Regions from separate parts of the Limosilactobacillus albertensis genome, predicted to be linked through region 2. Evidence: predicted binding sites of a transcription regulator. Region 2 holds the regulator's gene; the other holds the start of a gene.

Region 1 (7,732 bases), on a different contig from region 2:
CCTAATTGACGTCGAGCCTCAGTTCGCTTAGTAAATTGTGCATCCTGAGCTTTAGCAACGGATGCCCGCATAAATTTATCGGCTTCAGCTTCTTTTACCCGGTCGAGAAATGGCTTATCACTTGTTGCTATTCCCATCTAAAACACCCCGTTTCCGTTTGCTGGAACCATTACGTGGTCGGTATCTTTAACATAAGTAATCCGACTAGTATCAACATTATGGTTTAGTACTTCTGCAATATGCATAATTTTGATGTGCTGGCCTTCTTTACGACGGTTAATGCGGCCACCAATATTCATTAAACAGGTCTGCTCACAACCGATTAAAATATGTGCTTTTGTTTTAAGGACATTATTGGCCTTATCATCAACCATTGCTTCTGACAGTAATGGTTCCTTTGCTGAGAAGGTTCCCCCAAAGCCACAGCATAATTGGATGTTATGAAGCGGGATAAGGTTTAATCCCTTGACATGTTCGAGGAGTACGAGAGGGGCAGTTCGTTCACCGAGCAGCCGGGTCATGTGACAGGAACGGTGGAATGTAGCCGTATCATCTAGTTCAGCTCCACAATCAAGGATACCAAGAACCCGGTAGATGAATTGGGTGAGTTCAAATGATTTATCATAAAGAACCTGCGCCTTTTTAGCATATTCAGGGTCGTCTTTAAGGATATCCTTGTACTCATGGAGCATGGCAACACAAGAGCCGGTTGGACCAACGATATAATCAGCGTCAATACTTAGAAGTGCGTCAAGTTGATTCTTAAAGGTCGCAATTGTTTCTTTGTCATAGCCACTGTTATATGTTGGCTGCCCGCAACAAATTTGCTTTTCAGGGAAAACAGTTTCACAGCCAAACCGATGTAATAATTCAACCATTGCCTTACCAACATCTGGATAAAGCAGGTCGACTATACAGGAAGAAAAAATACAGACTTTCATATAAGTGTGCATTAATTGAATGCACTTCGCCTCCTTTAAATTTAGCAAAATAAAATAGTGACCTTAATTACTTATCAATATAAGTATAACTCAAATACTGGTATTATAGTGTTGAAATCGTTTTAATTATTATTTTCACATATATAATATAATAATATTCTTTATAGTCTGATAATAATATCACTTTTAAAAAGTAAGCTAAATGATAGACAAACGGATTTAAAGTAGGTATCATATTGTGTAAGAAATTATTTGAGGAGGTCAATGTAATGGCTGATACTAAACAATATGACGTTATTGTGATTGGGGCAGGTCCCGGTGGAATGACTGCTGCTATGTATGCTTCACGGGCAAACCTATCAGTTCTAATGCTTGATCGTGGTATTTATGGTGGAAATTTAAATAATACGGCAGAAATTGCCAACTATACTGGATTTAAGAGTATTAAGGGCCCAGAGCTTGCTCAGCAAATGTATGATGGGGCGACACAGTTTGGTGCTGAATATGCGTATGGCACCGTAACAAAAATAGAATTAGTTGATAATATGAAGAAAATCACAACCGATATGGACGAGACCTATCTCGCTAAGACAGTCGTGATTGCAACAGGTTCTGATCAGCGGCACCTAAATGTTCCGGGAGAAGAAGAGTTCGGCGGACGAGGTGTATCCTACTGTGCAGTATGTGATGGTGCCTTTTTCAAGAACAAGCACTTAATTGTAGTTGGTGGTGGTGACGCGGCTGTTGAAGAGGGCGTCTACCTTACCCAACTGGCTTCTAAGGTAACAGTTCTTGTTCGCCGCGATGAACTTCGCGCTGAGCCAATCATTCAAGCAGAGGCAATGAATAACGATAAGCTAGAATTTGTTTTTAATACTAGTGTAACTGAAATTGTTGGGGATGACGTTAAAGTAACCGGTGTTAAAACTCATAATAATAAGACTGGTGAAGACGGTGAAATGGCTGCTGATGGTGTATTTATCTATGTCGGAAACTTTCCAATGACATCTGCTTTTAAGAATTTAGGTATTCTTGATGATCAAGGATGGGTAAAAACAGATGAGCGGATGCGCACTTCTGAACCTGGTATATTTGCAATCGGTGATGTGCGTGATACGCCGTTGCGGCAAGTAGCGACAGCAGTAGGTGATGGTGCAATTGCTGGGCAGCAGGTTTACCAATATATTAAGTCAATGGATTAAACGGTGAAAATACTGAGTTATCAGCATTTGAGCTGCCAGTCAGCTACTGGGTTGTTGCATTACTATCTTTAAAATAGTTAAGAGGTTGAGTTAATTCTTAGCCTCGCTTTTTTTGAATAAGAGGTATTTTGCTGAATATTCCAATTATAAAGTCGGGGGTAAGATTTTTTGGTAAAACTTTAGTAAAAATTTAAGTAAAAAGCGACAGATAACATTTTATGCGGTATACTAAACAACAGAGTATGACGTAAAGGAGACATTATTGTGAGCTGGAAAGATACTTATAAGGTTTGGCAAGAACGGACAGATCTTGAACCAGGCTTAAAGCAAGAATTAGCTGCAATGAACGATGATAAAGAAATTGAGGATGCCTTTTATGGTCCATTGTCATTTGGAACTGCTGGAATGCGGGGATTAATGGGCCCAGGAATTAACCGGATGAATGTTTACACGGTTCGTCAAGCAACTGAAGGATTGGCAACCTTAATGGATTCATTAGGGGACGATATCAAAAAACGCGGGGTTGCTATTGGTTACGATTCCCGTCACAACTCCCGCAAATTTGCTCATGATGCTGCACGTGTTTTAGGTGCTCATGGGATTAAAGTTTATATCTATGATAATTTACGGCCAACACCTGAATTATCATTTGCGGTTCGTCACATGGGAACTTATGCCGGAATTATGATCACTGCTAGTCATAACCCTAAAGAATATAATGGTTACAAGATCTACGGTGAAGATGGCGGACAGATGCCGCCTAAGGAATCAGACATGATGACCGGCTATATTCGGAAGATTGATGATATTTTTGATATTGCTTTAGCTGACGAACAAGAAATGCTTGATAATGGCTTAGAAACAATCATGGGTGAAGATGTTGATGCAGCCTACCTTGCAAATGCAAAGAGCGTAACTGTTAACCCAGAATTGGCTAAAGAATACGGTAAAGATATGAAATTCGTCTTTACGCCACTATGCGGAACCGGTAAAATGCTTGGCGAACGGGCATTGCGGCAAGCTGGCTTTACTAACTATGAGATGGAACCAACTGAGGGTCAGCCAAATGGTGACTTTCCTGGCTTGGAACACCCTAATCCAGAATTTCCAGAGGCGTTTGTTCGTTCAATTGCCCTTGGAAAGAAAGTCGGAGCAGACGTATTAATTGCCACAGACCCAGATGCAGACCGTCTTGGTTGTGCTGTTCGACAACCTGATGGCGAATATCAATTGCTTACTGGAAATCAGATTGCTTCAATTATGCTTGCTTATATTTTAGAAGCTCACAAACAAGCTGGGACTTTGCCAGATAATGCTGCTGCTGTAAAGTCAATTGTTTCTACTAACTTTGCTGCTAAGATTGCGGAAAGTTATGGCGTTGATATGATTAATGTTTTAACTGGTTTTAAGTGGATTGCTGATCAGATTCATCAATATGAAACTGGCAAAGTTGATCATACTTTCATGTTTGGTTTTGAAGAAAGTTATGGCTACCTTATTAAGCCATTCGTCCGTGACAAGGATGCTATCCAATCTTTGACCTTGCTTGCTGAAGTTGCAGCTTATTACCGTAGCCGTAATATGACACTTTATGATGGCTTGCAAGAATTATTTAAGAAGTATGGATACTTCCGTGAAAAGACTATTTCTAATACTTATGCTGGTGTTGATGGTCCGGATAAGATCAAGGGCTTAATGAAGAAATTCCGTGAAGAGGCGCCAACTCATTTTGCGGGGCACCAAGTAGCAGTTACCGAAGACTTTTCTAAGGGCACTAAGATAACTGCTGATGGCAAAGTAAGTGAACTAGGTATTCCTGAATCAAATGTATTACGTTACGTGCTTGATGATGATACTTGGATTGCTATTCGCCCATCAGGAACGGAACCAAAGCTTAAGTTCTACATTGGTACAAGTGCTGATACTTTAGAAAAAGCAAATGCTAAGTTAGCCGATTTTGAAAAAGCCTTACAAGAATTTGCTGAAGAATAATTAAGTAGTTGAAGAAGACTGGGGAAAATATTTTCTCGGTCTTTTTTTAATATTTCTTGAATTTTTGGCAAAAAAATGTATGATTGTAAAAATTAACTATTTTGGGAGGAATTCGTCATGGGAATGCATGAATATTTAAAAAGTTTAAGTGATCTTGAAATGATCAATCGGGCTCCTGGATATTTTAAGTTTGAGGAGCATAACGTGGCTGCCCATTCATTTAAGGTAACTCAAGCAGCACAAATGCTTGGTGATATTGAAGAGCAGGCAGGAAATGAAATTGATTGGCGTTCCCTATATGAAAAGGCCCTTAATCATGATTACACAGAACGTTTTATTGGTGATATTAAAACACCGGTAAAATATGCGACACCAGAATTACGGTCAATGCTTGCACGTGTTGATAAGTCTTTAACAGAAAACTTTATTCAATCTGAAATACCGGCAGAATTTCGTGAGGCTTATGAACGACGATTTGCAGAGGGAAAAGATGACACGTTAGAAGGAAAAATTTTAGCGGTTGCCGATAAAATTGATTTAATGTACGAGTCATTTGGTGAAATTCAAAAGGGAAATCCAGAGCCGGTTTACATGGATATTTACAAATCGAGTTTGACCGCAATCATGGACTTTCGGGATATGGCAAGCGTGCAATATTTTCTTAAAAAGATTTTGCCCGAGTTATTGAAAGATAATGCTGATGGTAACGCTAAGAACCAGTTAGCAATTGTAACTACCCAAATTATTCAGCAATAAGTGATTAAAACTGCCTGTTTTTGCTTACTAGTTGATTTTTGCAAACGCTTTCTTATAATAGAAGTAGAAGGTAAAAGTTATCAAAGTAAAAGGAGGCGGCAAAAATGACACCTAGTATGTTTACGGGTACGTTTGCAATCTTGGTATTATGGTTAGTAGTCGATATTTTTTGGGAGTTAAGTCGGCCAAGGGATATTGTAATGCGGCGAATCTGTGCTTGGTTGAATCTAATTGCAATTATTGGCGGATTTACCGTATTTTATGGTGTAACTCATTTTGGAAATGACGGCATTGTCCCGTGGTTTATTTGCTTAAATTGGATTAACGTCATTGCCGCAGGTTTACAATTCTACTTTGGATATGCACGTCGCGGATAAATATTAAATTGATACATTAAGTGGGAAATAATCGCTTTACGGAGGAGGTTATTTTCCACTTCCTTTTTTGTAGTAATTTATAGACGAATACATGTTTGGGTGATAAACTAATATCAGTAAATAATAGATAAATAATTATAAGTGGGACGCGGTGACTTTAAGGCTCGCGATTCCACTTTCTTTTGCTTAAGTCTAGTGTAAAGGAGGAACTTTTTTGTGATTTACCGGCAACCAGATAAAAAATTTGAATTAGTATCAGACTATCAGCCAACTGGTGATCAGCCCCAAGCGATTAGCCAACTGACAAAAGGAATAGAGGATGGCGAAAAAGCTCAAATCTTGTTAGGAGCGACTGGAACAGGAAAAACGTTTACGATTTCAAATGTTATTGCTAATGTTAATAAGCCCACGTTGATTCTTTCACATAACAAGACGCTAGCGGGACAGCTTTATGGAGAAATGAAGAAGTTCTTCCCCCATAACGCGGTTGAATATTTTGTTTCGTACTACGACTACTATCAGCCAGAAGCATATGTTCCTTCGAGTGATACATATATTGAAAAGGATGCTTCGATTAATGATGAGATTGATAAGCTGCGACACTCTGCCACTACATCTTTACTGGAACGTAATGATGTGATTGTTGTTGCTTCGGTTTCAAGCATCTTTGGTTTGGGTGATCCGCGAGAATATCAAAACAGTGTTCTTTCATTGCGGGTTGGTCAGGAGATTGAACGTGACCGACTTTTAACAGACCTTGTTAATATTCAGTTTGACCGTAATGATATTGACTTCCAGCGGGGAAGGTTCCGTGTTCGCGGCGATGTTGTGGAGATTTTCCCAGCGTCACGTGATGAGCGGGCACTGAGGATCGAATTTTTTGGTGATGAAATTGACCGGATTCGTGAAGTAGATGCCCTTACCGGAGAAGTGATTGGCGATCGTGACCATGTTTCGATCTTCCCGGCAACACACTTTATGACCAATGAAGAGGTAATGGATAGAGCATTGCCGCAAATTGAAGCCGACATGAAAAAACAGGTTAAAAAGTTTACGGATAAAGGGAAACTACTGGAAGCTGAGCGGATTCAACAACGGACAACTTATGACATTGAAATGATGCGCGAGATGGGCTACACCAATGGGATTGAGAATTATTCCCGGTATATGGACGGCCGTAAGCCGGGAGAACCGCCTTATACCTTGCTGGATTTCTTCCCCAAAGATTTTTTGCTAGTGGTTGACGAGTCTCACCAAACAATGCCCCAAGTGCGCGGAATGTATAATGGGGACCGTGCGCGAAAACAAATGTTAATTGATTATGGGTTCCGTCTACCGAGTGCCCTTGATAATCGGCCTTTAAAATTACCGGAATTTGAAAAGCATGTTAATCAAGTTGTATATATGTCGGCAACTCCCGGTCCATATGAAATGGAACAGACTGATCATGTTGCTCAACAGATTATTCGACCGACAGGCTTGCTTGATCCAACTGTAGAAGTACGCCCGGTTATGGGACAAATTGATGACTTGGTTGGTGAAATTAATAAACGGATTGAAAAGAATGAACGGGTCTTTGTCACAACATTAACCAAGAAGATGTCAGAAGATTTGACGGATTATTTGAAGGATATGGGCTTAAAAGTTAAATACCTTCATAGTGATATTAAGACCCTTGAGCGGACCCAAATAATTCGTGACCTCCGTCTTGGAAAATTTGACGTGCTTGTTGGAATTAATCTTTTGCGGGAAGGACTAGATGTACCTGAAGTATCGTTAGTTGCAATTCTTGACGCGGATAAGGAAGGGTTCTTACGAAATGAACGCTCACTTATTCAGACGATAGGGCGGGCGGCTCGTAACGAAAATGGGGCCGTAATTATGTATGCCGATACTATCACTGATTCGATGCAAAAAGCGATTGATGAAACTAAGCGGCGGCGGACGATTCAGATGAAATATAATGAAGAGCATCACATTACACCGCGTACAATTATTAAGCCAATTCAAGAAGCAATTACGGTTACTAAGAAAGTAACTGATGAAACGGAAACAGATAATAGCGCTGAATTTACCGATAAGGACTTTGCAATGCTGGATAAAGAAGCGCAAAGCAAGATGCTGGATGAATTAACCGAACAAATGCGGTCTGCGGCTAAACGGCTTGACTTTGAGCAAGCGGCAACACTGCGGGATACGATTATGGAGTTAAAAACAAAATTAAAGAAATAAGGAGGGATTAATTCGTGGCAAATGATAAGATTGTAATTCATGGCGCACGGGCACATAACCTAAAAAATATTGATATAACGATTCCCAAAAATAAATTAGTAGTTGTTACCGGGCTGTCTGGATCAGGTAAAAGTTCCTTAGCTTTTGATACTTTATATGCTGAAGGACAGCGGCGATATGTTGAGAGTTTGTCCGCATATGCCCGCCAGTTTTTGGGACAGATGGACAAACC
Region 2 (7,732 bases):
TTCTTCTAAGCTAACATATTCGACAATTCCGTCTAGTTCTTTATTTTTGTGACGGCTATATGCGATTACCTTCGCGCCAAAACCAGCAAAAATTTTGGCAGCAGTCGATCCGATATTACCAGTTCCAACAATCCCTACTACTTGTTTATTCATTTCTTTAGCAATATGCGGCGCCCAATTATAGTCTCCCTTAGCTAGTTTTAGGTAAAATTCCTTTGTTCGGCGTAAAAGGTTAAGCGCTTGGGTAACTGAAAATTCCGCAATTGCAGCCGGTGAATAAACGGGAACGTTTGTAATTTGAAAACCCAGTTCAGTTGCCAACTGGTGGTTAATATTGTCTACTCCAACATTTCGTAAGGACATTTTGGTAATTCCATTTAAAGCTAATTGCCGTAACGCTTCGTCTGGATAAGGTTTTTGCTGAAAAACAACAACCCCATCGCTTCCTTTAGCAAGTTGAACACTCTTTTCATTCAAAAGTTCTGTTGTTGTTTCAACAGTAACTTTTGGATGCTCATCCTGCCACTCCTTAATATAAGGTACTTCATCGCGGTATACACCATATACATAAATTTTCATATCAATTCCTCCGTAAATTTAATAAATCAACGCCATGTTCTTTTAGGTAATTTTCTTTTTGGCGTCGCGTTTGATGCTTGAAATGGTATTCAGCACTTAAAGCATCATGTTTTGATGTGAATTCCTCTGAATAAATAAGTTTTAGCGGATGCCGTTTCTTAACACGCGTATACTTTGCTCCCTGATAAACTTGGTGTGCATGAACACGGCGTTCAACATTATTAGTAAATCCGCAGTAAAGGGTATTATCAGCACAGTAAAGGACGTAAATATAGTAATTCTCACTTGCCATATAATAGCTCCTGAACTGCAGTAGTATAACTACCATCACTTCCATGAACGATCAACGGCGGGACAATTTTCATTCCTCCCGGCTTCCCATCTTTAATCAGCTCAAGTAATAAAATATTAGCATCTCGATCCGGTTTAGGATAAATAAATTGTACTCTTTTAGGCGCCAATCGATTTTTCTGACAAACTTGAAGAATTTCGCCTAAACGATCCGGACGGTGAACAAGATAGCCATGTCCGTTCATCTTTAATAACCCGCTCATCTTTTGAATAACCGTTGTTAAATTAGTAGCTATTTCATGACGCGCAATTGCCAACGCTTTATTAGGATTTTTTTGACTTTGAGCTGTAACCGGAAAATAGGGAGGGTTGCAGAGAACAATATCAACTGAATCTTTTGGAACGTATTCATTAATATTAGCAATGTCATCATTAACAACTGTGTAACGATCTTGTAAGTTATTTAATGCGATTGACCGGCTTGCCATATCAGCAATTTGGGGTTGCAATTCCACTTCCGTAAAGGTTCCCCCTAATTTATCATGAAGGAAAAGACCAATTGCACCATTGCCAGCACATAGATCAACAATTTTTATTTTTTGCCGATGATTCACGCGAACAAAATCAGCTAATAATACTGCATCCAGTGAAAAAGCAAAATAATGAGGGTTTTGTATTATTCGTACATCTTGACTATATAATTGATCAATTCTTTCATCTTTTTTTAAGATTCTTTTATTTTCCATTCTTTTCTCCATTATTTTTATACTTGCAAGATTAACTTTTTTTCGTCATACTGATGAACGAAAACTTTATTTTGTTATAGATTGGAAGATTAACATGCTCTATACTTTCCTTGTAAAAATCGTTAATCCATTTTTAACACTGATTAACGGTCGGCCCCAAATATATAATCGGGAAAAAATTCCAGATGGCAATTATATTATTATTGCTCCTCACCGTACATGGATGGATCCTGTACTTCTAGCTCTTGCTGTTTGGCCTAAAAAATTCAGTTTTATGGCTAAAAAAGAGCTCTTTAAAAATCCGCTTGCTAGTCGGTTCTTAAAAGCGCTTAATGCTTATCCGGTTGATCGAAAGAATCCTGGCCCTTCTGCAATCAAAAAACCAGTTACTATTTTAAGGAAAACAGATCTATCGACAATTATTTTCCCGAGCGGATCACGTTATTCATCGAAACTAAAAGGAGGCGCGACTGTTATTGCAAAAATGGCTAATGTTCCTTTAGTTCCCGCCGTTTACCAAGGGCCATTAAAGTTTAGCCAATTGTTTACTCGCAAGCCACGTCACATTGCATTTGGCGACCCAATTTACATTGACCGTAAGCAGCGACTTACTCCTGAGGTACAGGCTGATTTGGAAAAACAAATGCAAGACGCCTTTGACAAGCTCGATAAACAGATTAATCCCGAATACAAATATATTGTTCCGCCTAAACCTAAAGACGATGAATTTTAATTTGCTAAATAAAAGGATGTGATAAAAATCACATCCTTTTATATTATTTACGATTTGATTTTTTTGCTTGTGCTTTCATCGCTTGCATCATTTGATGTAATTTACGACTTGATGGTTTTTGCCCCATTTGAAGCATCATTGTCCGCAGCATCTCTTCCGAAATCGGTGGATTATTGCGGAGGTAGTTTTCCATGTATTTACGTGCACCAAAGAAGCCGATAACTAAACCGACTAATAGTGCAAGAATCATTAGCATGATCGTCATACCCACAATTACTTCCTCCTTTGCTCGTTACCTATCCATCTTACACGAAAGAGTAATTTTTGAAAAGGCTAAATTGTCTTTAATCATCACGAAGCCCTTTTTTACGTTGAATTTCACGAACTTTTTCTGGCGTTACTTCTTTACCCTCTTTATCAAAGATCCGCATCATTTCAATGTTGCTACGCATTGCTTCTCGGAAATTCTTCAAATATTCCTTTCGCAAACGTTCTCGTTCTTTTGTTTCTTCTTCGGTTAGACCTTCTTCTTTATTTTTATGAGCAAGCTCATTGATTCGCTTTAAAAGCTCCTCTTGTTCTTTAGATTCAGCCATCATATCATCTCCTTAGCAAGACTGATTTTACTTATTTTATAAAAATAATGCAAATCACGAACGTACGTTTGAAATATGCGTTCATCTATGATAAGCTTAACACAATTAATGATAATGAGGTGTCAATATGGCAAAGGCAGCGAAAAATAAACAAATGGCCGTACTAAATTATATCCATAAACAAGTTGAAGATCACGGATATCCACCGACTGTCCGCGAGATTTGTAGTGCTGTCGGATTATCTTCTACATCCACTGTTCACGGACATATTTCCCGCTTAATTGAACAAGGTTTCTTGCAAAAAGACCCTTCTAAACCACGAGCCTTAGAAATCACTCCAAAGGGTCTTGATATTTTGGGAGTAAAGCCTACCCAAAAGGAAATTCCAATGCTAGGTGTAGTTACAGCTGGTCAACCGATTTTGGCAGTTGAAAATGCTACTGAATTTTTTCCGATACCTCCTACCATTCAAGATAACAATGACCTTTTCATGCTTACTATTCGCGGTACTAGTATGATCAAAGCCGGAATCTTTAACGGTGATCAAGTTATTGTCCGTAAACAGGCTACAGCCAAAAATGGCGAGATTGTTATTGCAATGAACGATGACAATGAAGCAACCTGCAAACGATTTTACAAGGAAAAAGATCGGTTTCGTCTACAGCCAGAAAACGACACTATGGAACCTATCTTCTTAGATAATGTTAAGATCTTAGGCAAAGTCGTCGGCTTATTCCGTGACCATATCTTTTAGAGATACTTATAAAAAAGCAACTGGAGATAACATAAAGTTCCAGTTGCTTTTTACGTTTAAAATATTATTTGATTTGATAAATACGCTGATGATTTTTCTGCCCTTTCAAGATAAAAGGTGAATGATCATTGGCGTCATCAAATTCAATATCTTTATCATTCATTCCTAATTGGCTGTTAAACATTTTTTCATACTGGGCTACCGACACTTGCTGACGATTTGCTAATTCTTGTGCAACATCATTCATATATTTCTGATACCCCTCTTCTAAAATTCCAGTGTAAAATTCCCCTTCGGCACCAGAACCATAACTGAACAGTCCGATCCGGCTACCTGCTGTTAGATCTTTACTATTTTGAAGAAGCGACATCAGCGATAAATATAAGGATCCTGTATACAGGTTACCAACTTTCCGCGAAAAAAGTTGGCTAGCTGTTAATTCGTCTCGTAAATGATTTGCTGTTTCATCATTTCGGTCACCCAGCAACCCTTCAAGACCCTTTTTACCCATTTTAGTAAACGGCATATGAAACGTAAGTGCTGCAAAATCTTCAAGTCCGCGTCCAGTTAATTGCTGGTAACGGTTAAATGTCTGCAAGAAGAAATCGATATAAACATTTGTTGAGTATTTTCCATCAACTAATGCTTCTGTTGCATACAGGGGCCGCCAGAAATCCATAATATCCTGACTATAAGCGACGGTTGTATCCTCTAGCGATAAAAGGTGAGGATTAGAAGAAATTAACATTGCTACTGCCCCAGCGCCTTGTGTAACTTCCCCAGGAGTATTTAACCCATAGCGCGCAATATCAGCTGCGATCACAAGAACGGTTTCTTGAGGATTGAGTGCTACTAATCCCTTGGCAAATTGTATGCCGGCCGTTGCCGAATAACATGCTTCTTTCATTTCTACTGTTCGCGTGAAATCATTAAGCCCCAGTAATTGCTTAATATAAATAGCACTTGCTTTAGAATTATCAATTCCGGATTCTGTAGCAACAATTACCGTTGAGATATTTTTAGCCAAGTCAGGGGTTAGTAATTTCTGCGCAGCTGCCGCACCTAAAGTAATAATATCCTGCGTTGGTGGCACAACGGCTTGCTGATCTTGGCCAATCCCAATCGTAAATTTATTAGGATCTACACCCCTCTCCTTTGCTAATTCAACAAGGTCTACATATTCATTTGTCGTTGCAAATGCCATTCTATCAATACCAATTCTCATTTCTCTCATCCTTTTACTAAGATTATTTATTTAATATTATAACTTATCCATTGTTTGATTTAATAATTCATCAACCTGATTATTTCCAGCATTAGTCGAATGTCCCTTAGTCCAATCAAAATGTAGATCAGTAAATTGAGGCAGAAGGTGAGCTATCTCTTTCCACAGCATTTGGTTTGCCACTGGCTTACCACTAGTGGTTACCCATCCACAACGCTGCCAGTTAGTTAACCACCCTTGAACAATCGGGTCAAGAACATAGTGTGAATCTAAAATTGCAATAATTTTTTTGTTTTGTAAATTAAGTGTTATTAACTTCTTTAACGCATGAACCAACGCTGTTATTTCCATCTTATTATTTGTTGCGCCCAGCTCACCATCAGTACCTGTATAATTTTTATCGTTAGTCTGAATTAAGTATGCCCAAGCTGCCTTATCATCACTTTTAACGTGTTGACCTAATTTATTTCCATGGTTGCGTGAACCACCATCAGTATAAATGTAGATAGCATCAGAAGCATTTATACTTTTTTGAATTGGCATCACAGTTTTCTCTTGTGCATTTAACCATTGCTGAGCATCTGTAAGCGTTGCGAATCCTTTAAATTTAGCATTAGGATACCCGTTAACCTGTCTTTGACATTCTGCCCAGCTTTGATAAATTCCCGGTTGCCGTCCTTTTTTGACTGCATAATATTTCTTTACCATAAAAATCCCCTATTAAACTTTTAAAACGTTATATCATACATTAAGATATCATATCAGTTCAAAATTGTTTCTGCAAAACTAACCTTCCTATTTTCACTACTATCTAAGAATTCCTTTACGCTTTATTATTTTTTTGTTACAATAATAAAGTTAATAGATATGGAGACATACTCAAGTGGCTGAAGAGGACGGTTTCGAAAACCGTTAGGCGTGTAAAAGCGTGCAGGGGTTCAAATCCCCTTGTCTCCTTTTTGAAAAGAATTGCTGATATTCAATAGTTGTTAAAATATTGATATATCAGCTTTTTTTATTTTTAAATTTGCATTATATAACACTACTTTTAATCTATTTAGCAAAGCAGTTATCAAAACCTAAATCGTCATGTTATTATGTTGGATTTACACTGATAATAAAAAGGCAGCTAACTTGTATTGGTTAGCTGTCGTTAAATTAGTTTTGATCCGCAATATCATAGGTTGTTTTTCCATCTTTAGCAGTATAGAGCGCCTTACTTGAATCACCGGGGTTCATAATGCTTATCGAATAACCATCCCCTAATGCTTTTGAAACTTGTCCTGAATTGCTTTTAATTGATTTGGTTAAGTTTGACCATCCCATTTGTTCAGCTTGGCTAGGATCCTGTGCTAATGCCTTCAATGCCTCAACTGTATTATCATCTGTCGGGGTAATTTGGAATGTTTTGCTATCTTCATTATAGTCAACAGTCCCAAGTTTTGAATATCCCTTTTGCATTTGCCGCAAAACAGCCATCGTTTTATTTTCTTGTTGTGCTTCATTAGCACTTGAGTTGCCAAGAGCAAAGCCATTAGAGAAAGAAGAAAAACTATTTGATTGTGCGACACGAGAAGATGAACTACTTTGATTAGTTGCCGTAGAATTATTGTGGTGGAAATAAGGTAGGTTGATCGCACCATAAACGATCGCAATAATACTTAAAACGACAATAATGGTTCCACTCTTCCATTCACGGTATTGTTGCCATGAGTTAGCAAGGTAAAACCCACCAAGAATTAAAAACAGTGCACCCATTATTACTAGAAAAATCATAAATTAACTTACTCCTTTTTATTTACATATTGATATTGTCTCGCATTGTCCTTACTGATACAACTAAAAATTTAAAAAGAAAAAAGGCCAGTTTTCCAGCCCCTCCTCCTGATTAAAATTCCATCAATGCTTTCATATCGTAATCTTTAATCTTATCACGACCATGAAGATCTTTTAATTCGATTAAAAATGCGCAGCCAACTACAATGCCACCCATTTGTTCAACCATATCAATAGTTGCCGAGATCGTTCCACCAGTAGCTAAAAGATCGTCTACAACTAAAACACGTTGTCCAGGTTTAATCGCGTCAGCTTCCATTTGAAGAGTAGCAGTTCCGTATTCCAAACTATAAGTTGCACTAATTGCTTTACGAGGCAGTTTCCCTTTTTTTCGTGCTGGCGCAAAGCCTACTCCCAACTCACGAGCAATAGGGCACCCAACGATAAAACCACGCGCTTCTGGTCCTACTACCATATCAACTTTTTTATCTTTAGCATAATTAACTAATTCGTCGGTTGCTTGCTTAAAAGCAGCCCCATCAGCCATCAATGGCAGGATGTCGCGGAAAATAACGCCTTTTTCTGGATAATCCGGAACACTAGCTACATATTTGTAAAGGTCTAAAGCCATGAGATAAATAGTCTCCTTCAATCTAAATTAAGATATTGTAATAACCATTTGGCAACAGTTGCTGTGTCATTAAACAATAACTGCTGTTCAATTTTGTACTGTGCTAATTGTTTTTTATACCGTTTTGTTTGTGTTAAATCAGTTTTATCAACTAAATTATTAAAGCTCAACACATCACTCTTTATTGTAACAAATCCAGCCTCAGAAAACACTTGAATCATAAAATTTAATCGATCAATATTAATTTTTAAATAACGACTAATTGCTTGTAACTGAGCAGACCAATTCAATTGTTTCTGTTTATAAATAAATCGATAAAGCTGGGCAAAATCTGTCCGTGACGGGAGTCCAGCCAAATATGCACTTTGGCGTTGGTAGAGTAATAACCGAATAACTGCTGG

The links. The regulator LexA, encoded in region 2, represses DNA repair genes until DNA is damaged. The targets are predictions, from matches to a motif close to CNAACANNTGTTNG.
Region 1: a site for LexA is predicted at 5,353-5,366, ahead of uvrB (excinuclease ABC subunit UvrB). Genes of this name have one in related genera too.

What each region holds. Positions count from the first base shown of each region.
Region 1 is NZ_JACIVD010000044.1:52,328-60,059, forward strand. It holds gene H5S41_RS01005 (LutB/LldF family L-lactate oxidation iron-sulfur protein) at 1-137, opposite strand, end outside; gene H5S41_RS01010 ((Fe-S)-binding protein) at 138-941, opposite strand; gene trxB (thioredoxin-disulfide reductase) at 1,211-2,143, shown strand; gene H5S41_RS01020 (phospho-sugar mutase) at 2,408-4,135, shown strand; gene H5S41_RS01025 (HD domain-containing protein) at 4,253-4,891, shown strand; gene H5S41_RS01030 (hypothetical protein) at 4,996-5,268, shown strand; gene uvrB (excinuclease ABC subunit UvrB) at 5,485-7,500, shown strand; gene uvrA (excinuclease ABC subunit UvrA) at 7,515-7,732, shown strand, end outside.
Region 2 is NZ_JACIVD010000062.1:82,695-90,426, reverse strand. It holds gene H5S41_RS05940 (D-2-hydroxyacid dehydrogenase) at 1-579, opposite strand, end outside; gene H5S41_RS05935 (GIY-YIG nuclease family protein) at 581-871, opposite strand; gene H5S41_RS05930 (tRNA1(Val) (adenine(37)-N6)-methyltransferase) at 861-1,616, opposite strand; gene H5S41_RS05925 (lysophospholipid acyltransferase family protein) at 1,711-2,349, shown strand; gene H5S41_RS05920 (YneF family protein) at 2,393-2,620, opposite strand; gene H5S41_RS05915 (DUF896 domain-containing protein) at 2,694-2,945, opposite strand; gene lexA (transcriptional repressor LexA) at 3,073-3,699, shown strand; gene H5S41_RS05905 (hydroxymethylglutaryl-CoA synthase) at 3,764-4,924, opposite strand; gene H5S41_RS05900 (ribonuclease H family protein) at 4,961-5,632, opposite strand; tRNA gene H5S41_RS05895 (tRNA-Ser) at 5,794-5,881, shown strand; gene H5S41_RS05890 (DUF308 domain-containing protein) at 6,083-6,700, opposite strand; gene H5S41_RS05885 (adenine phosphoribosyltransferase) at 6,813-7,331, opposite strand; gene recJ (single-stranded-DNA-specific exonuclease RecJ) at 7,349-7,732, opposite strand, start outside.